Regions from separate parts of the Lactobacillus sp. ESL0684 genome, predicted to be linked through region 2. Evidence: predicted binding sites of a transcription regulator. Region 2 holds the regulator's gene; the other holds the start of a gene.

Region 1 (12,539 bases), 350 kb from region 2:
TGTGACAAAGCAACAAAACTTTGCATAGTGTTGATGGAAATAGGTCTTTCCTGCCAATTATCTGGTGACTTGCTCCATTCAGCCAATTCACGCTCTTTAACCAAGGGGCGTTTGATACTACCAAATTGAATATCAGCAATACTAACTTTAGTCATGATTTGACTATCAAAGTTCACACATAAGCGATGACTTTTTGCCCATCTATTATCAATATCGATTTTAAAATTAATAATTTTAGACGACTGGTTTAAACTAACTTCTAATTTGACAGGCATACTAACATCAGTTATCTTTTTAGCTCGTTTTTGTAAATTACTTGGAACTTTAAAGTCAAAGCAAATAATTATTTTACTTCTTAATTTGTTGGAATAAGTCCTAATTCGATTTTCTTGTTCAGTTGAATAAATAACCAGATCATCCTCAGGCGGTGAATAGTTGTAGGAATCACCATCATCACCATTTTCTTCTATAATCGCTTGATTTCGATAATTATAGTTATTTAATTTATCTAAAATATCCAAACTACCGTCTTGATTAGCCTTAATCTTATAAAAGTCATTCTCAATTACACTATCTTTTTTAGGTTTATTAAGCCCTAAAATACTATCTTCCAATGGCAATAGATAGCACTGCCTATAACCAAAAGCGGGAATATTAGTTAAATAAAGATCTATATTAATTTCATATACTTTTTTGGGATAATAAATCTCCCTTCCAGGATCTAGCTGAATTGTTGAACCTAAAATCAACTCCGTTACATCTTTAATAGAATTAACTTCATATGATATTTCACTACCATCATTAGCTTGTAGTTTAAAATTCCTACTTGGTGAGTACAGTGTCTTGTTAACAACATCATTTCTTACAAAGGGCAAAGTATTAAATACCGTCAGAGTAATGGGATTATCATTGTTGCTAATCTTAGTTGCAATTTGGCGCAGCGTAATATCAACTAACCCTGTTGCGATATCAGCTACTTGTTTATATCGCAATTTAATATCTTCATTGACAGCATCAGAAACACAATTTCCCATTGAATCGTGGGCAGCATTCTCGAACATTTTCTTCCAAATATCCTGTACAGCAGCTCTCGGATATTCCAAATCAAAGTAGTCTCCCATTACAAGCAGCGGTTCCATGATATTACTTAAATAATATTGCAACTTAGTATTATATTTTTTTATATCTGCCCTAGAAGAATATATCGATTTATGAACCCGCATATCTCGACCACAATCTTGCTCTCCGCTTAAAACGACTAGATTAGGATCATCAGCTTTAACAGCGTTAATATAATCCATTATTGTAGAAATTTTAAACTGATACTTACTGTTGCTTTTATTAAGCTTATCAACAAAGCTAGGTAAATCGAAGCGAATTGGCGCCATATCTGAGCCATTAGGTAACAATAAATTATTAGTTGTTGCCTGCTCAGGTATTATTTTAAATGGTTCTCGCTCCATAATCTCTTTCAACTTGGTCTCATCGATTACTCCTCCTACAAAATAGCCAGCTGCCATCCGGTAAACATTGATCTTAGAACCATCTTCACCTTGCCAAATAAACTCTGATTTTTTGACATTATCAGTTGAAAAGCCACGATAAAGGACTGCATCAGTTATACCTAAATCTTGATATATTTGCGGCATACTAGACTCTTGACCAAAGGAGTCTGGCACATACGCTACATTCAGATATCCACCTAATCGCTCACTTTTCTGCATACCAATGAGCAAATTATTTACTATACTTTCTCCTGAAACCAAATATTGGTCAGTTTGGGTATACCATGGACCAATGTTCAACTTATTTGTCTGAACCAGTTTTTTAACTCGATCCATGTCTTGCGGACGCCAATGCAAATAATCAACTATTAAAGAGGCTTGTCCATCTAATAAAAAACATTTGTAATCCTCGTTATTTTCCAGTAAATTAATCACATCTTTTAAGTCTTTTAGTAAATACACTTTCGCCTTAGCAGCAGAAAAGAACCACTCTCTATCCCAATGTGTATGGGGAACAATGTAGACTTGCTTAACCAATTTTTTGCTCCTTATAAAAAGGCTATAGTTTAAAATCTTGATCAACTTCAAAACTATAGTCTTCACTCACTTGTTATTGAATATTCAATTGAATATCATCTTCATTAACATTTTCTTCGCCTGTTGCATCTTTATCAGTAAAATCTGCAATTAGTGGAGCAACTACTGCGATAAATAAAGCACAAACAAGGATTCCAGCAATATAAGCAAAAACATTATCAGCTGTTAAGATTCCTGGTAAGCCGCCAAGTGGTGGTACGTGTGAACCTACACCCAAAAAGGCAGCCGTAGCAGAACCTAAAGCACCACCTATCACATTAACTATAATCAGTTGTGGTGCCTTCATCATAAATGGAATCGCACCTTCCGTAATACCAAAAGTCCCCATAATCAAGTTATTGTGACCCATTTCCAATAATTCAGCCGAAAAACGTTTTTTAGGCCACATAAAACTCATAATTGCGTAGCCCATTGGAATAGCACAAATAGCAATATTGGTATACAGACATGGTTTATATATTCCCTCAATCATAAAGAAGTTTCCTACACCCCATGCTGCCTTGTTAACTGGACCACCAAGATCAACACCAATCATGCCACCCATAATAGCAGCAAGCAAAATTGCATTGGTTTTTTGATTAATCATGTACTTAACCCAAGCAGTTAATCCAGAATTAATCCACGCTAACGGTGGTGTTAAAATTACTCCAACAAACACCGCGACAGCACCCACAGTCAATAATGGCATAACGATTAATTCAATTGCGGAATTCCATTTTTCAGGTACTTTAATCTTTTTACACCAACGTGTTACATATCCTGCAATGAGCCCAGCAGCAATTGCACCTAGAAATCCCAAGTTATTATTGGTCGCTAATTGTCCACCAATGAAGCCAGCCCCAAGCGCTGCTTTATCACCCAGTGCATAAGCAATGTAACCACCTATTACTAGGTTTACTAAACCTATTCCAATCCAACCAACTGAATTAATTTGATACAGCATATGGAAGAAACCTGTGCTTTTAGCAAATTTTGACAAGTCACCATAACCAAAACACATTCCAATCAACTGCGGTATCCCAACAATCAAGGCACCACCTATTACTGTTGGAATCATATACGAGATTCCACTCATAATAGCGCCTTCCCATTCCTTCAAAATTCGTTTCAATTTCTAATCCTCCTTTTTAATTGCTGTAGCACATTTTTTTAAGACAGCCTTTGGTGCCTGAATACACGTATTGATGTCAACCCGAATTACAGGTTTACCCTCAAAGCGTTCCATGCTAGTAATTTTTTGGTCAGAAGCAATTAAGACAAAATCTGCTTTATCTGCTTCTGTCTGGGTGATCGCATTAACTGGTCCCATCATTCCTTGTTGTTCAATCTTTACATTCCAATCAAGCTCTTTACCTGCTTTTTCTAAGGCTTTAGCAGCCATTGGTGTATGTGCTAAGCCTGCTGGACAAGCTGAAACTCCGACTACATTCATAATTTTTATTCTCCAATCTTTTGATTAATAAAATCTGCTATTTTTGTTTTAGAAGTTAATGTCCGCAGTTTTACTTTAAAATCTTCCTCAAGCAAAGCTGTTGATAAATTTGCTAACATCTTTAGGTGAGTATTACCCGCATTTTCTGGCGGAACCATTAAGGCAAAAACATCTGTTACTGGCTTATGATCATATGTTTGCCAATCAAGTGGATTTTTTAATCTGAAATATAAGAAACCAGTTTTTTTAATTACCACAGATTTAGCATGTGGTATTGCAAAACCATCTTCTAGTCCAGTCGAAAATTCCTGCTCTCTTTCTAAAAAACTATTATTCAGTTCCTTAGGATCCATGGTAAATCCCGCATTAACTGCAGCTTCAGCAGCATAAGTTAAAAAAGCAGTAACACTTGCTACATTTACTTCTAAAAAAATATCATCCGCGGAAAAATTCATTAATTATTCACTCCTATTTTTTGAAATCGATTACATTATTAATCATAATACCCGTTAAAGACTTTGTAATTAGGTAATATTTCCAATTAAGTTGGAAAATACATATTTTAAAATATGCTGTAAGTTACCAAGGCTCTATAAGCTAAATCGCTTTTTCATCCTTTAAACTTTATTTACAGATGAACAACAAAAAAGGCCTCAACTATCAATTAAGATAATTGAGACCTTTCTAATCTAAGTTATTATTTTATCTGACTCAAGGCATCTTCAACCGCTTCCTTATATGCAGTAGATGTAACTGTAGCTCCCGAAACAACATCAATATCACTACTATTAGCAGCCAAAACTTCTGTACATAATTGCGAAAAAGCCTTACCACCAATTCCTGGTGTTTCATGACTTTTGACAACTCGTACAGTCTGAATCTTTTTATCAACATAGTGCACCCAAGGTTAACTTGCCGCCAATTCCATGGTCACTTGAACCGAGATATTCATCTTTTTCGAGATGGTAATCTTCTCTCTCATTAACAGCTGGTTCACTAACTGACGCTGACGAAATAATTTCATCAGACTCCTGATTATCCTTGGTAGCAAGTATATGATTAGCAGCAACATAGCCAAAAACTTGACCTGATCCAATTGTACCACCTGCACCAGCATAACCACGTCCTGGTCCACCAAATCCAGTAAAGTTGCCACATACATATAAATTTTTTATTGGTCTACCCGAAACATGCATAATTTGTGCACAGTTATTAATCTTAGGGCCACCACAAGTGCCTAAGGTGTTTGTTGCAACTTCAACAGCATAATATGGGCCGTGGTCAATCGGACCTAAGTTCTTTTCAAATGGCAAACTCATATCGTGCATCCGATTAAACATCTGATTCATGTAGTCTTCACCACGATGAAAGTCAAGATCTGCACCGTCTGCACAATACTTATTCCACTTCACTACCTCGTTCATTAGCCCTTCTTTATCGACACCAATCTTATCAGCTAAGTCTTCAAGTGTATCTGCTTCGACAAAATAAGGTGGTACACCACGTTTATCCATCTTTCCAACAAAAAACGAAGTATTAAAGCCAATGTCATCAACAAATTTACGATCAAAAATCTGCCAAGCAGGTAAGTTAGTTTTCTCATTTTGACCATAAGTTTCAAATGGAGCAAAAGTTAGATATGAAGCATCGTAACTACAAGACTCATTCATGAAACGACGACCTTTTTGGTTAACAATGATTTGTCTTGGGAAGTAACGCTCAAACACTATATTTGCTGGAACACGATCCCTTTTCTGTTCTTCTGCTTTTTCCTTAAAAGTTAATTGTCCCCAACATTCAGACATGTTAATTAGGTCTGCACCTAAAGCCATTGTGATTTGCAACGCTGTCCCATCATTAGTAGACAATGAACAAGCATAAGGAGTTTCACTAGCTAAGAAAGAATTACGCAGATCATCATTCCATTCAAATCCGCCAGCTGCTATTAAGACTGCATTTTTAGCTCGTAATGCTATTTCTTTACCATCACATTCAGCAATCAATCCTAATACTTCTGGTAGTCCAGTTTCATCATAACGATAAACGTATTTAGTTACCTTAGTTGAACATAGAATCTTACCACCACGTTTTTTAAAGGCGTCAATATATGCATCTTCCCATTTAGGGATATCTGGCAGTCCTTTGGCATTTTTCCACGAAATTGTTCGTCAAGCATCCGCACGACCACCATCCCATTCCGCATGGTAATCTCCGAACAATTCAGTGCCACCAGGTGTTGGATAAAGCCCATAATCCTTAAAAATGGTTGCCATGTATTCCATCATCGGATTAGAGTTACCTATATAGGACTCAATAACGTCTTCTCCAATTGGCACTTCACGCTTCTGTTTAGTTAAGTAAGTCATACACTTAGCTTTAGTATCACCATGTTTAACTGAAAACTTGTTTAATGGCAAATACGCTCCGCCACCAGAAAAAACAGTTGCACCACCAGGAAATTCATTTGCATCAATAGCTATTACTTTTAGTCCAGAGTCAGCAAGCTTAATAGCTCCGTGCATAGAAGTTCCTGTACCAACAATCAGCACATCGGCTACATAATCCCACTTTGCCGGCTGATTGTATACATAATTTTGTTCAGTCATTTTTTAATACCTTCAGATTATTTTACCTGTGACACAGCATCTTTAACTGCATCACGTAAAGCATTGCTGGTTGAAGATGCACTGGATACAGCATCGACTTCATAAGTATTAGCTTCCACCATTCGTTTAGGCATTTCTCTTAAAGCTTCAGAACCATGTTCAGTTTCAGATTCCTGTAAAACTTCTACATTTTCAATCGACTTATTAGGACCAACGGTTACTCGAACCACTAATTCATCTCCCATACCAGCTTTACTACGGCCAATATATTGATTAGGTCCTGTAGTAAAAGTAGCTTTCTTTTTATCATCACTAGTTACAACAAAATCACTAGTAGTTTCACTGCTTAACAAGTCTTTAGCATTATCATCTTTGACAACTGCTTTTGTACTAGCGGCATTTTCACCAGCTATTTTACCAAAAATTAAACATTCTGCTAAGTTACCACCACCAGAATATTGGTTAACAAATGGTGCACCTAATTCACCGGCACCATAAAAGTGTGGAATTGGATCGCCATCTGGATCAAGAATTTCAGCATGACTATTACGCCGTGGTCCACCTTGAGTGTTCAGCATTACCTGTCGCAGAGCAACAGCATAGTAAGGTCCATCGTCAAACTTGCGCAAAGTTACAGGATCACGATGATATGCATAATCTTTACCTTCATCACAAAAGAAGTTAAAGTCAGAAATTGTTTCTGTCAATTTATCTGGATCTTTATCAATCTTCTTTGCTAGTTCCGAAATCGAATCAGCCTTAATTGCATACTTCATAAAGTCGATTATTGGTGGTTCTTGTTGATTCTCTCCATATTCTTTAGCTAATTCATCAGCTTTGCTTCGATCAAAAATCATGTACGGATGAACTTGTCCTAGTGGTACTCGATGCATTCCATGATTATCAGTATGACCATGACGATTGACATCATCTTCTTTAAAGTAGCGAGTACCATCATCACCAACCGCGATTATACTACCGTTGCTAACTGGTTGCCAAGTTACACCTTCAGTACCAATACCTCGTTTACCCTTTTCGGTTCGAACAGATAAGCCATGCATGAAACCTAGTGATTCATAGCTACGCATATGCCACAAATCGGCACCTACCTCTAAGGCCATATCGATACCAGCACCTTGATTATATAAAGTACCTACTGGGGCCATATATGGCTCTTGCAGATAGTCCTTAACTTTTTGTTCACTATTTTCAAAACCACCAGTAGTTAAGACCACACCATTGCGAGCTTTAATACTACGCAAAACATGATCTCGCTCAATTTGAGCACCAATAACTGTCTTAGTCTCAGGATCTTGAATCAAATGACGTGCTGGAGAACTATACCAAACATCAATCTTGTCAGATCTCTTATCAACTTCTTTTTTAAGCAATTTCCACAAAGCAGCTTGACCATACTTAGGCTGAACTGTAATCATATCATAAGCAGAAGCACCAGGTAATTCAGGATACTCTTGTAAGAATTTGACAGCCACAGATTTACCATTAAATTGCTTTTTATAACTAAATGGTGGTACTCCCAAATACTTCTCCACATAATCGTACATGTTGACCATTCCATGTACCAAAGTATCAACGACATCATCATCAACGTGAAACGGTGCATTCATTGCCGTTTCATACTGCTTCAAGCCATCAAAATCGTCACCTGAAGCCAAAAATTGTTCAGCTACACGGGTATTACCACCTTCACTACCTTCTGGAGCAGAATCAACTAGTAAAACTTTTGCACCATTATCAGCTGCAAATCTTGCTGCGGTTGCACCCGCGCCACCATAACCTAAAACAACTACATCATAAATTGCATCCCACTGCTTTGGGTAATGTCTTGCCATAAAATAACCTCCTAAAATTGTTACTGTTTCTACAAGCGGCTAGATTAAGCTTAATCTAACTATCTTGCTTTTCTTTATGGTATCACGCTTACACATTATATAAACCGCTTTCTTTATAATGTATAAAATTTCACAATATATTTAAACTATAATTAATTAATTTTAAATCTGTTACTATTTCTATACCAATTTTAAAGGCTTCCTATTCTACAATCATCAAAATGTTACTTTTGTTACAATTAAATTCACTTGTTACTAAATAATTGCAATTAGATAAAATACTGCCAACTCGAATATTCTGGTTTGGCCAATTCCTCAGAAATTGCTTGATTCGTTTTTTGAGGATCAGAAAAGTGATCAAAAGGTCTCACTGTAAATTGATATAAAAGATAAATTAGTTGTTTTTTATTCATAAAACTCGGATCTTCAACCCATGCTTTAATAATTTCATTAGTTCCAGTAGTTAAAAAGTTACATAATACCGTTGCTACTTTTGTAGTATCCCAATCAAATTCTGGTAAACACTCAGTTAACCGGCTTTGCACAACATGACCATTATCTGCATACACCTGTTTATTCATTCGTTGCTCGCTAACAGTATTCAAGGCCTTAATCAAGTGTTTATTATGGTCAACAAAATTAACCAATCCAACCACCTGCTTGAGTGTTGGCTTTTCTTGCAAACTAGTGACTGAATAAAGTATTTTCTGATATCCCTTAATTGATTTCTGGTATAACTGCAGTGTTAGGTCTTCTAAGTCATGATAATGAGCATAAAAAGTTTTACGAGCAATATTAGCTTTATTGGCAATATCAGTTACCTTAATTTTAGCTAGCGGTCTATATTCCAGTAACTCTAAGAAGGCATCCTCAATTACTTTCTTAGTTTTATTAATTCTACGATCTTGCACCATTTTATCCACCATTAAATATTTATATAATAACTAATTATAGAGAAAAATAAAGCAGCTAAAAACTGCTCTATTATAATTGTTTTTAATATAATACAATTGACTTAATAACATCACTGCCCTTATTGGCCATATAAGTAAATGAATCAGGTATTTTATCAAAGCCATGGTATGCCCTAGTGACAATATTTTCTGGGTGAATACGCCCATAACTAATTAAACTAAGTAATTGCTCCAAGTACAGTCTTCCTGCATTAAGGCTAAGCGTGCGATAAGCAACATCTCCTACACTAGGAGATGTCGGAATACTAATTTCTGGCACTGTGAATAATGTTAAATTAGCAATCTTGCCACCATTTCTAGTTAAGTTAAAAGCATCCATAATGACACTGTTATTACCACCAGCAACTAGCACCTTATCAACTTTTTGATTATTATTGGCAGCCAAAACTTGGTCAACAATCGGACCATCGTGATAATCAATGATAACATTAGCACCATATTCACGTGCAACCTGTTTAGTGGCAGGACGTGAACCAACTGCAATAATTTTACCAGCACCATCAATTGCAGCTCCTTCAACACCAATTAATCCAACAGGTCCTATACCAATAACTAGCACAGTTTCACCAAATTTAATATCTAAAAAGTCAATACCTGTTAGGGCAGTCGGTACCATATCAGCCACCATTAGGGCTTGCGTATCAGTAACATTATCTGGAATATGGGCCAACCCAGAATCTGCACGTTCAAATAAAACTTTTTCAGTAAATAAACCATCCAAATTTGGATTAGTTGTCCGTGATGAGTTAGGAGAGTAATTCGCCATGCCGGCTTGACTAGTCAAGTCTCCATAGTTAGGACTGAAGTCATGAACAACCACACGATCTCCCGATTTAAAGTCATGAACCTGGCTGCCAACTTTATCAACGATACCAATAGCTTCATGCCCAATAACATGGCCTTTCATGCTTGGCATAATTCCACTTTCAACTAAATGAATATCTGAAGTACAGAATGCAACGCCAGTAATTTTGATAATTGCATCAGTTTCCCTAACTAATTTGGGTTCAGCTAGTTCTATCCAGTCTACCTTACCCTTATCTATCATACCAAAGCCTCTCATCAGTAACTTCTCCTTTAACTTTTAGATTTATTGCACTTTTATTTAAATATTATAACAGTTCTAATCCATTTTAAAACAAACTAAAACTGCTCCAATATTTTCACTATTAGCGCAGTTTTAATTTTAAAATCTAAATTTATTTATCAGCTTTATTCAGCGCGTCTTTCACCGCATCCTTTAAGCCGCGACTAGTGCTAGACGCTCCAGAAACAGCATCAACATCAACTGTGTTCTCTTTAACCATTGCAGCTGGCAGCTCTTTAACAGCCTTCAAGCCGTAATCGTCAGATTCAGCTTGCTTTAAAACTTCTACTTGTTCGATATCCTTGCCATTAGGTGTAGTTACTCTGACAACTAGCTCGTCACCCATGCCTTGCTTAGACTTACCAATATATTGATTTGCCCCAGTAGCATATTGTTCTTCTTTAAGATCAGAGGTTAAATCCGCACTAGCAGACGTAGCAGGTTTTTCACTGACAATCGCTGCCTTAGTTTCAGCTGCCATTTCACCAGCAATTTTACCAAAAATCAAACATTCAGCTAAATTACCACCGCCTTGGTACTGATTAGCACAAATTCCGCCAAGTTCACCAGCAGAATACAAATGAGGAATCGGTTTACCTTTAGTGTCCAAAACTTCAGCTTTAGGATTACGTCTTGGTCCACCTTGCGTGTTCAAAACAGTTTGTGCCAACCGGACAGCATACACATTCTCCCCAGCGAATTGACGTAAAGTCTTCGGATCACGGTGATATTCTGCATCATTTTGGGTTTCAGCTGCCTGATTAAAGCGACTTAAAGTAGTTTCAAGAACTGCTGAATCTACACCAATCTTAGTTGCTAAATCTGAAATTGAATCTGCTTTAACTACATTTTCAGTAAATGGCTTGTATTGTCCAATAATCTCATCAGCCATCAATTCTTGATATTTAGTTTCATCAAAAATCAAGTATGGGTGCTCTTGATTTAGTGGAACTTTCCATTGACCATGGTTCTTAATATGACCGTGGCGATTTTCTTCAGCTTCATTGAAGTATCTAGTACCGTCATCACCAACTACAAATGAACTACCGTGTGCAACAGCCTGGTTCTGCTCGCCAATCATCAAGCGGCCCCGCTGTCCATCTGCAACATAAAATGACATTCCGTGCAATAAGCCTAATGATTCAAAGTTAGCCATATGCCAAAAATCAGCACCAACTTCTTGGGCCATTGTAACCCCAGCACCTTGATTATAAAGGGTGCCTAATGGCGCTAACTTTTTAGCTCCTAAAAAGTCTTCTACCATTTCCTGATTATTTTCAAAACCACCAGTTGCCATAACCACACCATTCTTGGCCTTGATATTAAGCAAATTATGATCTCGTTCAATTACGACACCCAAAATAGCTTTAGTTTCAGGATCTTGGATTAATTCACGCGCTGGCGTGTTATAAAATACGTCAATTTGATCTTGGCGCTTAACCACTTGATCCTTTAGGTTTTGCCACAAAGCTGCATCAAATAAGCCTTGGTGCACTGTAGTAAAATCGTAGTCCTCTGAACCAGCATATTCTGGATATTCTTGATAGGCACTCTTCATTTGCGGTAAATATTCTTTAACACTACATGGCTCAACATCTAAGTATTTTTCAATATATTGCGGCATCTCAACCATGCCGTTGACCATAGTATCTATCATATCTTCATCAAGATTCATTGGTGCCGTTAAATTCTGATAATATTGCTTTGACTTAGCAAAATCCGTTCCAGTTCCAATTAATTGAGCTGAATAACGAGTATTACCACCTTCGTGTCCTTCAGGAGCTGAGTCAACCAACATTACCTTTGCACCTTTATCAGCTGCAAAGCGTGCTGCTGTCGCACCTGCACCACCAAAGCCTAAAACAATTACATCATAACTGGCTGCCCAGTTAATATCTTTAGTATAATTCATTATTTTTCTCCGCTAAAAACTACTTTAAATTAACAAGTTAATTTTATCACTTTTAATAAAATATGAAAGTGCTTTTTAAAAAACGCTACCATTAATTAAAAGCTTGTTTCAATAAATATTACTACACTCTTTACTCATATATTTATTAAAGATTATATTGCCTATCTTATATTTGAATTATCAGTGTATTTCATTATTAAAAATGTCATACTCTTATTTATTCTTAGAAAAAAAGCTTCTATATTGACTTGGATTAATTTTTGTACGCTTTTTAAAATTTCTGCTAAAAGAAGTTGTGCTTTTGTATCCAAGCTCTTCACTAATATCATGAATGGATTTATTAGTAAGCGACAACAATTTTTTCCCCATTTCAATTTTTGTTTCGCCTAACTTATCAGAGAAACTTTGTGAAAAAATCTCTCTAAACATTTTTGAAAAGTAATTTGGCTGATAATTAAAATGCTTTGCAATAGTTACTAAATTGACTGTTTTAATATGCATTACCATATATTTCAAAATTGCACCACCTTTCATTTCTTTTGACGTATAACGAATATTTTTGGTTCGGGGAAA
Region 2 (12,539 bases):
TCGTGCCAAAAAAATTTTAACTCAAGCTGATTATATTGCAGCTGAGGATACTAGAACCAGTGGGATTTTATTACAGAAAATTGGCGTTCATAATCACATGCTGTCATTTCATAAATATAATTCTAAGCAGCGGGCTCCAGAGCTAGTTAAATTAATGAAAGATGGTGCAGTGATTGCCGAAATTAGTGATGCGGGGATGCCGGTGATTTCTGATCCTGGTTTTATTTTGGTACAGGAATGTTTAAAAAACGATATTCCAGTTGTGCCATTACCTGGTGCGTCAGCGTTTACAACAGCTTTGATTGCATCTGGGTTTGATGCGCAACCATTTACTTATTATGGTTTTTTGCCGCGCAAAACTAGTGAACAACAGGTGTTTTTTAAGCAGATGAATGAAGCACGGGCAACTTCAATTTTTTATGAAGCACCGCATCGATTGCTTAAGACTCTTACCAATATGGCGTCAGTCTTGCCAGCTAGTCGTAAAATTGTAGTGGCACGTGAATTAACTAAAATTCATGAAGAATTTATTCGTGGGACTGTTGCAGAATTGACGGACTATTTTACACAAACGCCACCGCGTGGCGAGTTTGTGATTTTGGTTTCACCAAATACGGAGCAACCACAGCAATTAACTTGGTTGGAGTTAATTAAATTAGTCGATCAGCAAGTAGCTGCGGGTGAGACTAAAAAGTCAGCAATTAAGGCAGTAGCTCAGCAGCAGCACGTTTCTAAGAATATGTTGTATGATCAGTATAATCATAAGTAGAGGAAGCTAATGGAGTATAGTGAACAAAGACGCATTGAATTTTATGAATGTGATGAAAATGAACGTTTAAAATTACCTGCCATGATTGATTTAATGATGAGTGTTTCTGAACATCAATTAGTCAGTGGCAGCGCTAGTACCGATGCATTAACCAAAAGGGGATTAGGCTGGGTAGTAACGCAATATCAGATTGAAGTTAATACTTTGCCTAAACCCAATGATTTAGTTACAGTTAGTACTCAGGCAACAGGATATAATCGCTTTTTAGAATATCGTGATTTTACGTTTACCGATCAAGCTGGTAATCAGCTGATTAAAGCTAAGAGTGAATGGGTTTTGTTTGATTTGCAAAAACGTAAAATGGTTCCAACGGATCAAAAGATGATGACTGAATTAGGAATTCCGTTATTAAAAAAGGTTCCCAAATTTCCTCGCTTGCGTGCTCAAAGTGAGTATCAACTTCAAAGACAATATCGTGTGCGTTATGATGATTTAGATACTAATCATCACATGACTAATGGGCACTACTTTAGCTGGTTTATTGATACTTTAGATCGTGATTTTCTAAGAACACATGTAGTCCAAAAAATTGATATTAAGTTTAACCAAGAAGTTAGTTACGGACAAGAACCGCAAGTTGCTCTTAGCACGGATTGTGCAGCAAACGAATGTAAAACTTATCATTGCGTTAAGGATAATGAGGCTGCTAGAGCAATATGTGAGCTAACTTGGCGGCAAGTATAATATAATTAAAAAGGCATGACGCAGTCATGCTTTTTTAATGAAAGGAAGTGGCAGCTATGTCTTCAAAAAAATTACTCAAACTTGATTTAAATGAGTTAGTTCTGCTTGGCATAATTGTGGCGATGCAAATTATACTGGGACGATTTAGTTTTGGGACATCTGCGGTACACGTTGGCTTAAAATTTATTGGTAGTGTTCTATTGGGATATTTGTTTGGTCCGGCTTGGGGAGCAGTTGGTGGTGGCATCGGTGACTTAATTTCGTCAGCTATCTTTGGTAACCAAGGTGGGTTCTTTGTTGGTTTCACTATCAGTGCAATGCTTGAGCCAATGATTTATGGTTGCTTTTTTTATCAAAAACCCGTTAAAGTTTGGCGGATTGTGCTAGCAACGCTTATGGTTACTTTGATTATTAATATTGGCTTGAATACATTGTGGTTGCATATTTTATATGGACTGGATTATCAGGCTGCACTAGTTCAACGCATTCCTAAGGAAATAATTGTACCTTGGTTACAAATGTTTGTTAGCTTCTTTGTTTTACAGACCATTTCTCGTGTTAAAATAAAAAGGTAGATTTTTAAAAAGGGAATAGTAATCTGAAATGAAAATTTTAAGTGTGTCAACTGCAACTAATTATCTGAGTGTAGCGCTCAATGATGGACAAAAAGTACTGGTGGAAAAAGGTGAACCTGATGAACGGAATCATAGTGAACACCTTGATCCATTGATTGATGAGATTTTAACTAGTAATAATTTAGCGTTAACAGATATTGATCGTTTTGCAGTTGCTAATGGTCCTGGTTCATATACTGGTTTGCGGATTGGGGTAACTACCATGAAGATGTTTGCCAGTATTTTAAATAAGGAATTAGTTGGTATTTCAACGCTTGAAGCCTTAGCAGCTAGTTCAACTGCAGAAAACACGTTAATTGTTGCTGGAATTGATGCACGTAATGACAATTACTTTGCTGGAGCATATATCAAACGTGATGGTCAACTAACTAATGTGCTTGCCGATGGCCATTATCATATCACCACTTTGCTTGAGGCGGTTAAACAAATTGCTAATACTAATTCTTTTGGTAAAATCGAATTCTTAGGTACCGGCTTTGATAAACAAGCATCAGCGTTAACACAATTGCCTCTGCCAATTAGTTACGGTACTGAACAACAAAACTTGATTCATGCCGGTCTAATCGGAAGATTAGCTGAATCCGTGCAGCCAGTTGATCCAGATCTATTGTTACCAAATTATTTACGGCGTACACAAGCTGAAGTTGATTGGCATCAAAAGACCGGTCAGCCTTTTGCACCTGATAGTGATTATGTGGAAGAAGTATAGTCACTAATTCGTTGTGACAGAGGAGATTTTATTTTGAAGAGCAAAAAAGATGTTCGAATTTTGGCTTATGAAAGTTCATGTGATGAAACTTCCACTTCAGTCGTTAAAAATGGGCGTGAAGTAGAAAGCCTAATTGTAGCTACACAGATTAAAAGTCACCAACGGTTTGGCGGAGTGGTCCCCGAAGTTGCCAGCAGGCATCATATTGAAGTGATTAGTCAAATTACCAAAGAGGCATTGGCTAAGGCTAATGCAACTTGGCAGGATATTGATGCAATTGCGGTTACCTATGGTCCAGGACTGGTAGGAGCTTTATTAATTGGGGTTAGTGCGGCTAAAGCTGCGTCGATGGCTACTGGTATTCCACTAATTGGAGTTGACCACATTATGGGTCACATTATGGCAGCTCAACTAGAAACGGAAATTGAGTATCCTGCTTTGGCTTTACAAGTTTCTGGTGGTCATACCGAAATTGTCCTGTTAAAAGATCCTACTCATTTTGAAATTGTTGGTGATACCAGAGATGACGCGGCGGGAGAAGCTTATGACAAAATTGGTCGTGTTTTAGGGGTACAATATCCAGCGGGAAAAACGATTGACGAGTGGGCACACCAAGGTCAAGATACGTTCAACTTTCCACGGGCGATGATTGATGATAATAGTTATGACTTTTCTTTTTCTGGATTAAAGAGTGCCTTTATTAATACCTGTCATCATGCTGACCAAATTCATCAAGAACTTAATAAATATGATTTAGCAGCTAGTTTTCAGGCTGCTGTCGTTGACGTTTTAGTCACCAAAACAATTAGGGCAATCAAACAATATCAACCTAAAACTTTTATTTTGGGTGGCGGAGTAGCAGCTAATCTTGGCTTGCGTGAGCAGATGCAGACGGAAATTACTAAGTTACCTGATTCTATGCAACCGAAAGTAATTCTACCAGCACTTAAATTATGTGGTGATAATGCGGCAATGATTGGCGCAGCAGCTTATAATTTATACAATGAAGGTAAGTTTGCGGATTTGACGCTGAATGCTGATCCATCATTAGAATTGCCATATGCTGACAGCATGCTAAATTGATTATCAAACAAAAGGACTAAGAATTTTTGATCTATTAGATCTACTTCTTAGTCCTTTTTTAAAATTCATCTAGTTCAGTTAATGCGGTTTCCCAAAGTTGATTTGCTTGATCGAGTTCTGTTTGCACGGCCGATAATTTTTCTTGTAGTGGTCCTAATTTACCGAAGTCAGTAGCAATCTCTGGATCAGCCATTTCTGTTTGAACAGCAGTTTGTTGTTGTTCTAACTCTTCGATTTTTGCTTCAGCCTGCTCAACTTGGCGTTCTAACTTACGTTTTTGTGAATCACGCTGCTTTTGTTGTTGATAGTTAAGTTTACTAGTGTCAACAGGTTGCTCTTGTTCATTCTGAATTTGCTGACTGGCCAGTTGCTCTTTAGCTTTTTCATTTAAATAATAGGAGTAATCGCCTTCATAAATTTTGGCACCTCCGTCTTTAACTGCAACAATTTTATTAGCTAATTGATTAATAAAATAGCGGTCATGTGAGACAAACAGCAGAGTGCCATCAAATTTTTGCAAGGCTTGCTCAAGGACTTCTTTAGCTTCAATGTCCAAGTGGTTGGTAGGCTCGTCCATTAACAAAAAATTGTTATGTTCAAGCGATAAGACTGTCAGCGTTAATCGTGCTTTTTGACCGCCAGAAAGTTGACCAACGGTTTTGTCAATATCTTGTGCAGTAAATAAGAAACTGGCTAAAACAGAACGTACATCGCGTTCAGGCATTGTTTTGTGGCGATCCCAAATGGTATCGAGAACGGTCTTGCTGGAATCGAGCTGCTGCAATTCCTGATCGTAATAACCAATGTCAAGTGAGGAACCGTATTTAATGGATCCAACCTTGGGCTTTAAGTCGTGCATTACGGTTTTTAAGAGAGTGGATTTACCAATCCCGTTTTGTCCAATGACAGCTACGCGATCTCCCTTGTTTACTTGCAATGAAATGTTTTTAACCATGGTTTTAGTTGGGTAGCCAATGGTTAAGTTATTTAAGATTAGTACTTCTTTACCAGATGGTCGTTCACTCTGAAAGTTAATCCGCACCTTACTTTGATGCTTAGGAGGATTGATGCGATCAATTTTGGCTAACTGTTTACGCCGGCTTTGGGCTCGTTTGGTAGTAGTTGCCCGAACAATATTTTTTTGGATGAATTCTTCATCCTTTTTAATTTGCTCTTGCTGTTTTTCATAGGCCTGCTCTTGCTGCTGATCACGTAATTGACGCTGTGCTAAATAATCAGAGTAGTTACCTTTAAAAGTAGTTAATTTACCAAAGCGTAATTCGAAAATTTGATTAGCTAAATGATCCAAAAAGTATTGGTCATGCGAAACCGTTAGAATTGCTCCAGAATATCCTTTAAGATAGTTTTCAAGCCAATCCAAGGTATCAATATCTAAATAGTTAGTCGGTTCGTCTAGCAGTAATAGCGGAGGTTTGCGCAACAACAGCTTAACGAAAGCCAAACGAGTTTTTTCACCACCAGAAAGGCTCGCAATTTGCTTAGACCAAGTTGGTTGTGGAAAATTAAAACCATTGAGAATGCTCTTGATGTCAGCTTGGTATGTGTAGCCACCACGCTGTTCGAAGTCAAATTGTAATTGATCGTATTGCATTAATAAGTCTTTATTTTCTGGATGTTGAGCAATTTGTTCTTGCATAGATTGGATTTTAGAGTTGAGTTTAATTAAGCTCTCAAAAACGCCTAGCATTTCGTTCCAAATTGTTTTTTCTTCGTTTAGACCGTTTTCCTGTGCAATATAGCCAACGTCGACATTTTTATTGATAGTGAATTCGCCATGAGTTGAACTTTCTTGTCCAGTCATAATTTTCAGCAGAGTGGTTTTGCCAACTCCGTTTGAGCCGACTAAGCCAATTCTGGCATTATCAGCAATAGAAAAATTCACATTTTTAAATAGTATATTAGCACCGAATTGTTTTTCGATATCATGTCCTTGTGCAATTATCATTTATTTCACCTAAAAACTATTTTAGCATAAAGCCGGATTTTATTGGATAGTCTTAAAGGTAAAAAGTCATGGTTAATTATTAGTAGTTCGCTGCTTTTCGGCTAGCTTACGGTTGATTTTGTTAATTGATAATCGCTCAAAGAAAATCACAATTGCCCAGATTAACAGATAAATAGCAAAAAAGGCTCCACCAAAGGTTAAAATATTAGTAGGACTGGTGATCCAGCCATTATAGGCGATCATGGCAACTACTAGCGCAAAGGTAGCACTAAAGTGGATCAGCAATGTCTTAATGGTAATCCCTTGACTAAAGAGGTGGGTTAAAAGTCCAATTAGAAAACTCATAATCCAAATACTGATAATATTTTTGGCTGTTGGAAATGCAGACTGTATCTTAAATAGTAGAATCAACAAGTATGAAAAAGAGCCAAAGCCAATCCCAGTAGTACCGTTGACAAGAATATTGATAATTTTTTGTTTCATTTTTAATCTCCTAAATGCCTAAAAAATGCATTAAATCCTTTACGTACTTGCGACTAACGCTAGTCGTAAGCTGATGAGCCAGTTTTGCTGTCAGGTTACCAGAAAAACTGTCTTCTAAGGCTAATAAGTAATCAACATTAATGATGGCATGTCTTGAAACTTGCAAGAAGTGTTTAGGCGTTAGCTTTTGATGAAAACTGACTAGAGTTTCTTTAGTTTTAAGAATGCCATCAACTGTATAAATTACTAACAGATTATCGACAAGATCCACTAAAATGATCGATTTAGTTTTGACCATGTTAAGCTGTTGCGAAGTTTTGACAGGAATGATGTCACTTTTTTCTGCTTGAAAATGTTCAAGAGCCGCCATAATAGCTGCTGCTTTATCAGTTTGTTTTGCCGCTTGAATGATAATTGTTGGCTCTTGTGGATCAATTTCTGGATTAGTTTCAAAAATTAACTTCACGTTCTCACCTCCTTAACTTATATGCCAATTGTACTGATTGCTGGCCAGTTTGTCTGTAAGATTGAGACAAGTGGTTAGCTGAAGCAGGCAAAAAGTAAGCTTAGCAGGTTAAGCGGTGTCGAAAATCGCCAGAAAATTTGCAAAGTTATCCGTAGATTGTGAAAAAAATATTTGCAAATAGCTAAGCTTCACGGGTACAATAAGGATAATTAATATTTAGTTCACAAATAAAATCTGGGAGGCTTTTTAAATAAATGGAAACAATTAAAATTCCAACGGCAACGGCCAAGCGGTTACCGCTTTATTATCGGTACTTAATTATTTTGAATGATAGCGGTAAGGAGAAAGTATCTTCAACTGAATTATCTGAAGCTGTTCAAGTTGATAGTGCTTCAATTCGGCGCGACTTTTCTTATTTCGGCGCATTGGGTAAGCGAGGTTATGGTTATGACGTCAAAAGTTTGCTGACCTTTTTTAAGAAAATTTTGAACCAAGACACCTTAACTAATGTGGCATTGGTTGGTGTTGGTAATTTGGGTCATGCGCTGCTCAACTACAACTTTAAGCGTAGCAATAATATTCGGATTTCTTGTGCCTTTGATATCAATGAAAAAATCACCGGTAAGATACTGAGTGGTGTACCGGTTTATGGGATGAGTGAGCTAACTAAACAACTCAGTGATCAACAAATTTCGATCGCTATCTTAACTGTGCCAGCTAATACCGCGCAAAAGACGGCTGATGAAATGATCGAGTCTGGAATCAAAGGAATTATGAATTTCACTCCAATCAGACTTTCGGCACCAAGTGGCGTGCGCATTCAAAATGTTGATTTGGCAACAGAATTGCAGACGCTGATTTATTTCTTGGATGCTGATAAGGCTGATGAAGATAAGTAATTTGGGTATTTGCCATGGCAAGATTTCATGATAAAAGCAGAAATTAGCACTTTAACCAAAAAAGTGCTAATTTTTACTTGCATTCTATTTCAAAAGGGGTTATTATCATATTTGTAGGTTGGCACTTGGGTAATAAGAGTGCTAATAATTATTAAAAAGTTAAAATTTTGATTATAGGAGGGACAAACGTGTTACAACCAATCGGTGATCGCGTGATCGTAAAAGTTAAAGAAGAAGAAGAAAAGACTGTTGGCGGTATCGTCCTAGCTTCCAACGCTAAGGAAAAACCAACTGAAGGTGAAGTTGTTGCTATCGGCCAAGGTAACTTTGCAGATAATGGCGATAAGATTCCAATGACCGTTAAAAAGGGTGACGTTGTTCTTTACGACAAGTATTCAGGTACTGATGTCAAATATGAAGGCGAAAAATATTTAGTTCTTCATGAAAAAGATATTTTGGCAATTGTTGAATAGTTAAGGAGTGAATTAAGAATGGCAAAAGATATTAAATTCTCAGAAAAAGCAAGACGTTCCTTATTAAAGGGTGTTGATAAGTTAGCTGACACTGTTAAGACTACCATTGGTCCTAAGGGTAGAAATGTTGTTTTAGAGCAATCATACGGCAACCCTGATATTACTAATGATGGTGTAACAATTGCTAAGTCAATCGAATTAAAAGATCACTATGAAAACATGGGTGCTAAGTTAGTTGCTGAAGCTGCACAAAAGACTAATGACATTGCTGGTGATGGTACTACTACTGCTGTTGTCTTAACTCAAGCAATTGTACGTGAAGGGATGAAGAACGTAACTGCTGGTGCCAACCCGGTTGGTGTTCGTCGCGGTATTGAAAAAGCTACTAGTGCTGTAGTTGATGAATTACACAAGTTAAGTCACGATGTTTCTTCTAAAGATCAAATCGCGCAAGTTGCTTCTGTATCTTCAGCTTCTACAGAAGTTGGTGATTTAATCGCTGAAGCAATGGAAAAAGTTGGCAATGACGGTGTTATTACTATCGAAGATTCACGTGGAATTGAAACTGAATTGTCAGTAGTTGAAGGTATGCAATTTGATCACGGTTACTTATCACAATACATGGTAACTGACAACGATAAGATGGAAGCAGATTTGGATAATCCTTACGTCTTAATCACTGATAAGAATATTTCTAATATTCAAGATATTTTGCCATTGTTACAAGAAATTGTACAACAAGGTAAGTCATTATTGATTATTGCTGATGATGTTTCTGGTGAAGCATTACCAACCTTAGTTTTGAACAAGGTTCGTGGAACTTTCAACGTGGTAGCTGTTAAGGCTCCTGGCTTTGGTGACCAACGTAAAGAACAATTGCAAGATATTGCTGCTTTGACTGGTGGTACAGTGATTACCGATGATCTTGGTCTTGACCTTAAGGACACTAAGATTGAGCAATTAGGTCAAGCTCGCCGGATTACTGTAACTAAGGACTCAACTACGATCGTTGATGGTAGCGGAGCTGCTGATGCAATCAAGGATCGTGAAGATTCAATTAGAAAGCAAATCGAAGAATCAACTTCAGACTTTGATAAGAAGAAGTTGCAAGAACGTCTTGCTAAATTAACTGGTGGTGTAGCGGTTATCCACGTAGGTGCTGCTACTGAAACTGAATTAAAGGAACGTCGTTACCGGATCGAAGATGCCTTGAACTCAACTCGTGCTGCGGTTGACGAAGGTTACGTTGCCGGTGGTGGTACTGCTTTAGTTGATGTTAAGGGTGCCGTTAAGGATCTTAAGGGTGATACTCCAGATGAACAAACTGGTATCAACATCGTTTTGACTGCTTTAACTGCTCCAGTTCGTCAAATTGCTGAAAATGCTGGTGAAGATGGTTCAGTTATCTTGAACAAGCTTGAAGAACAGGATAATGAAATTGGCTATAACGCAGCTGATGGCGCATGGGAAAACATGGTTGAAGCTGGAATTATCGACCCAACTAAGGTTACTCGGACTGCTTTGCAAAATGCTGCTTCAATTGCTGCATTATTGCTGACTACTGAAGCTGTTGTAGCTGATATTCCTGAAGACAAGCCTGCTGCCGATCCAAATGCTGCAGCTGCTGGTGCCCCAGGGATGATGTAATTAAATAGTTAATATTTTAAAAGAGCCACTCGATTGAGTGGTTCTTTTTGTGTGTAATAAAATTAATTGAATAAATAGGAAAGTTGCTTAATTTGTTGTTTTAATACTGTAGCAATATCGCTAGCTCCGATTTCGTTTAATAAATTGATATAATAATCTGTTTGTTGCAGATTTTTATCACAAAAAGCAAGTTCAGTTTTGCATAATAGCAACTTTTCAAATTGATTATTCTCTTTTGCAAGTTTGGCAGCTAAAGTTAGTGTCTTTTTTGCGAGAAAAATATCGTGGTTATCTAAATGGATATTAGCTAAGTTGATTAATGTATTACATTTTAAGCTCTTAAGAAATGGATAGTGATTATCTATTTCGTTTAATATTGTAGTAATAATTTGAATATTAGTTTTGTTGTCGAAAGCATAAGCAATCATATTTAATAAGGCGATGTCGAATATTGTCAGTGTTTTTATTTTTGCTAAGTAATTGTACCAAATAGGTTGGACCAATTTTTTAGCTTTCGATAAGTTATGCTGCTGACTAAGTAACAGTTGAGCTTGTAAGACTGTTCTGATTCGCTTAATATCATCGTCATTGTAAATACTTGAACACTCCTTTATTAGTGAATTTATTTTCTCTATTTCTGTATTAGAGCTGATGTTAAAGAAATGGTATAAAATTTGTTCTTTTTTTGAAGCTGAGTAATTACGTTGAATATATTCAAATTCTGTAGCACTAACACCTAAGCGAGAGATGAGCATACTAGCAACTTGTTGAGAAGGATAGGATACACCACTCTCGATTCTTGATAATCTGCTACGATCAAAGATTCCCTTAGCTAAATCCGTTTGACTAATAGAAAGTGATGTTCGTAATTTTCGAAAAGTTTGTCCGAAGTCTTCCATAGTAATACTCCTTTTTATTACATTATATATCATATAAGACTACTTGCAAATACAAATAAATAGTGTCAAAAACGCACAGTTATTATTTTTAATACGAGTTATTATAGATGCAAGGACATTTACCGATGAGTACTTAGATATTTTGTTCTGTTATATATTATTTTAGTGAATTTATAATGATATTTTTTAAACACAATTTTTGGGGTAAAGCAATACTAGTAGCCGGAACTGTGGTAGCATTAAGTGGAACTGCAGTTGTGGGAGCTGCAAAAGGTACATGGACTGTTTCTTCTGAAACAGTTAGTGCACATGGTGATTGGAGTTCTTATGGTTCTCCTAATACTAAAAAGAACAATTCTAATATAGCATCATTTAACGGTAATTCTATACCTAATCAGTTAGGTTATAGTGTAAGACTAATTAATAGTAATGCATCACTAAAATCGGGAAAAACTGGCTTGTATAGAGATCAGACTACATATGGGAGCAACAATACTGAAACAGTTAATTATAAGTATTATGCTGATATTCGTTTTAGTTTGATTAGAACGGTGAGCGTAAGTTGGGGGAGTAGTTTTATGCCAAAAAGGACTAAAAAGATAATCATCATTGCTATAATATTTTATTTGTTATTGATAACCGCATATACATTTGCTACCTTTAAAGATAAGGCTGGTCTTTTAAAGAGAGGCAATATTTCCGTACATGCTTTTTTTGAGCTTCAATCGGGATTAAGTGACAATGTTGTACTTGACGTAGTGCAAATGTTTCTTTTTCCACTACTTGGTTCTGTTTTGTTTATTTATTTAAAGAATAATAGCATGGTAAATATTCAACAGCGTATTGATTATAGAGGATTTCTTAAACGAGGAATAAGCACTACCTTTTTAGCTGGTGCTGGAATCTCTTTACTAACCAATATTTATGAAATGGGTTTAATTAACTGGTTTTATTATCCGTTTATTTATGATTTTAACGATCCTTTTTTAAATGGTATCAGACCTGGAAACTTTACTAACAATGACTTAACGGAAATTATTTTATTTATCATATTTGCAGCGCTTGGTTGGGGTGTTTTTGCTGTTTTTATTTTTAGTGTGGGTTTGTTTGTTCGGAAAACGGCTTTATACTTTGCAATGGGACCTGTCTTAGGTTTAATGTTAATTTTACTAGTAACTTTGAGTAATATGAGTAGTTGGGCTTGGCGAGCATTCTATTTTTCTTGGCTTCCGTACACTTTAATCGCGCCTGGTCAGTATACGCTTATAGGTATGGCTCCGCCGATTAGGCCCGGACTATCATTTGTAATTGCTGCTATGATTTATTTAGCAGTAGCAGCGCTTTTGATTAGTATCTGGTGTAAAAAACAGAGAAAAGGGGCCTAATCATGCAAGCTAACATGTTTGGCAAAAGTTAATTTAACTAGTTTAATTATCGCATTACTGAGATTAATAGTTGGCATAAGTTAGGGAGTAGTTTTATGCTGAAAAGAACTAAAAAAATCATAAGTATAACAATAATATTATATTTTTTTCTAATAACTTGTCATACTTTTGTATCTATTAAAGATGGGCAAGGCATTCTTAGTGCAGGGGGAAATATTTCTGTTAGTATATTTTTTGAAATGCAAGCTGGGGGTGGTAATGGGTCTGAAATAGTCGATTTGACGATGATGGCAGTATTATCGGTTATTGGATCAGGATTATTTATTTATATAAAAAATAATAATATGTTTGATAGTGTTCAACAGAGATTGCGCTATAAAC

Evidence for each region. Region 2 encodes Rex, which represses fermentation and respiration genes when NADH is low (regulators of the CRP and FNR family bind a similar motif). Its sites were predicted from a motif close to TTGTGAANTANTTCACAA; they were not measured.
Region 1: the regulator Rex is predicted to act here: its motif matches at 8,112-8,129, upstream of OZX56_RS00950 (FAD-binding protein).

The regions. Positions count from the first base shown of each region.
Region 1 covers NZ_CP113941.1:196,340-208,878, reverse strand. The annotation lists gene OZX56_RS00985 (glycoside hydrolase family 38 C-terminal domain-containing protein) at 1-2,042, opposite strand, end outside; gene OZX56_RS00980 (PTS fructose transporter subunit IIC) at 2,116-3,213, opposite strand; gene OZX56_RS00975 (PTS fructose transporter subunit IIB) at 3,217-3,534, opposite strand; gene OZX56_RS00970 (fructose PTS transporter subunit IIA) at 3,540-3,989, opposite strand; gene OZX56_RS00965 (FMN-binding protein) at 4,232-4,435, opposite strand; gene OZX56_RS00960 (FAD-binding protein) at 4,422-5,609, opposite strand; gene OZX56_RS00955 (FAD-binding protein) at 5,703-6,140, opposite strand; gene OZX56_RS00950 (FAD-binding protein) at 6,158-7,993, opposite strand; gene OZX56_RS00945 (TetR/AcrR family transcriptional regulator) at 8,263-8,907, opposite strand; gene OZX56_RS00940 (alcohol dehydrogenase catalytic domain-containing protein) at 8,990-10,030, opposite strand; gene OZX56_RS00935 (FAD-dependent oxidoreductase) at 10,167-11,966, opposite strand; gene OZX56_RS00930 (helix-turn-helix transcriptional regulator) at 12,180-12,539, opposite strand, start outside.
Region 2 covers NZ_CP113941.1:543,921-556,459, forward strand. The annotation lists gene rsmI (16S rRNA (cytidine(1402)-2'-O)-methyltransferase) at 1-769, shown strand, start outside; gene OZX56_RS02695 (acyl-ACP thioesterase domain-containing protein) at 779-1,513, shown strand; gene OZX56_RS02700 (folate family ECF transporter S component) at 1,570-2,088, shown strand; gene tsaB (tRNA (adenosine(37)-N6)-threonylcarbamoyltransferase complex dimerization subunit type 1 TsaB) at 2,117-2,857, shown strand; gene tsaD (tRNA (adenosine(37)-N6)-threonylcarbamoyltransferase complex transferase subunit TsaD) at 2,891-3,940, shown strand; gene OZX56_RS02715 (ABC-F family ATP-binding cassette domain-containing protein) at 3,999-5,906, opposite strand; gene OZX56_RS02720 (DUF3021 domain-containing protein) at 5,979-6,389, opposite strand; gene OZX56_RS02725 (LytTR family DNA-binding domain-containing protein) at 6,400-6,855, opposite strand; gene OZX56_RS02730 (redox-sensing transcriptional repressor Rex) at 7,110-7,754, shown strand; gene groES (co-chaperone GroES) at 7,943-8,227, shown strand; gene groL (chaperonin GroEL) at 8,246-9,874, shown strand; gene OZX56_RS02745 (helix-turn-helix transcriptional regulator) at 9,937-10,773, opposite strand; gene OZX56_RS02750 (hypothetical protein) at 10,950-12,158, shown strand; gene OZX56_RS02755 (hypothetical protein) at 12,254-12,539, shown strand, end outside.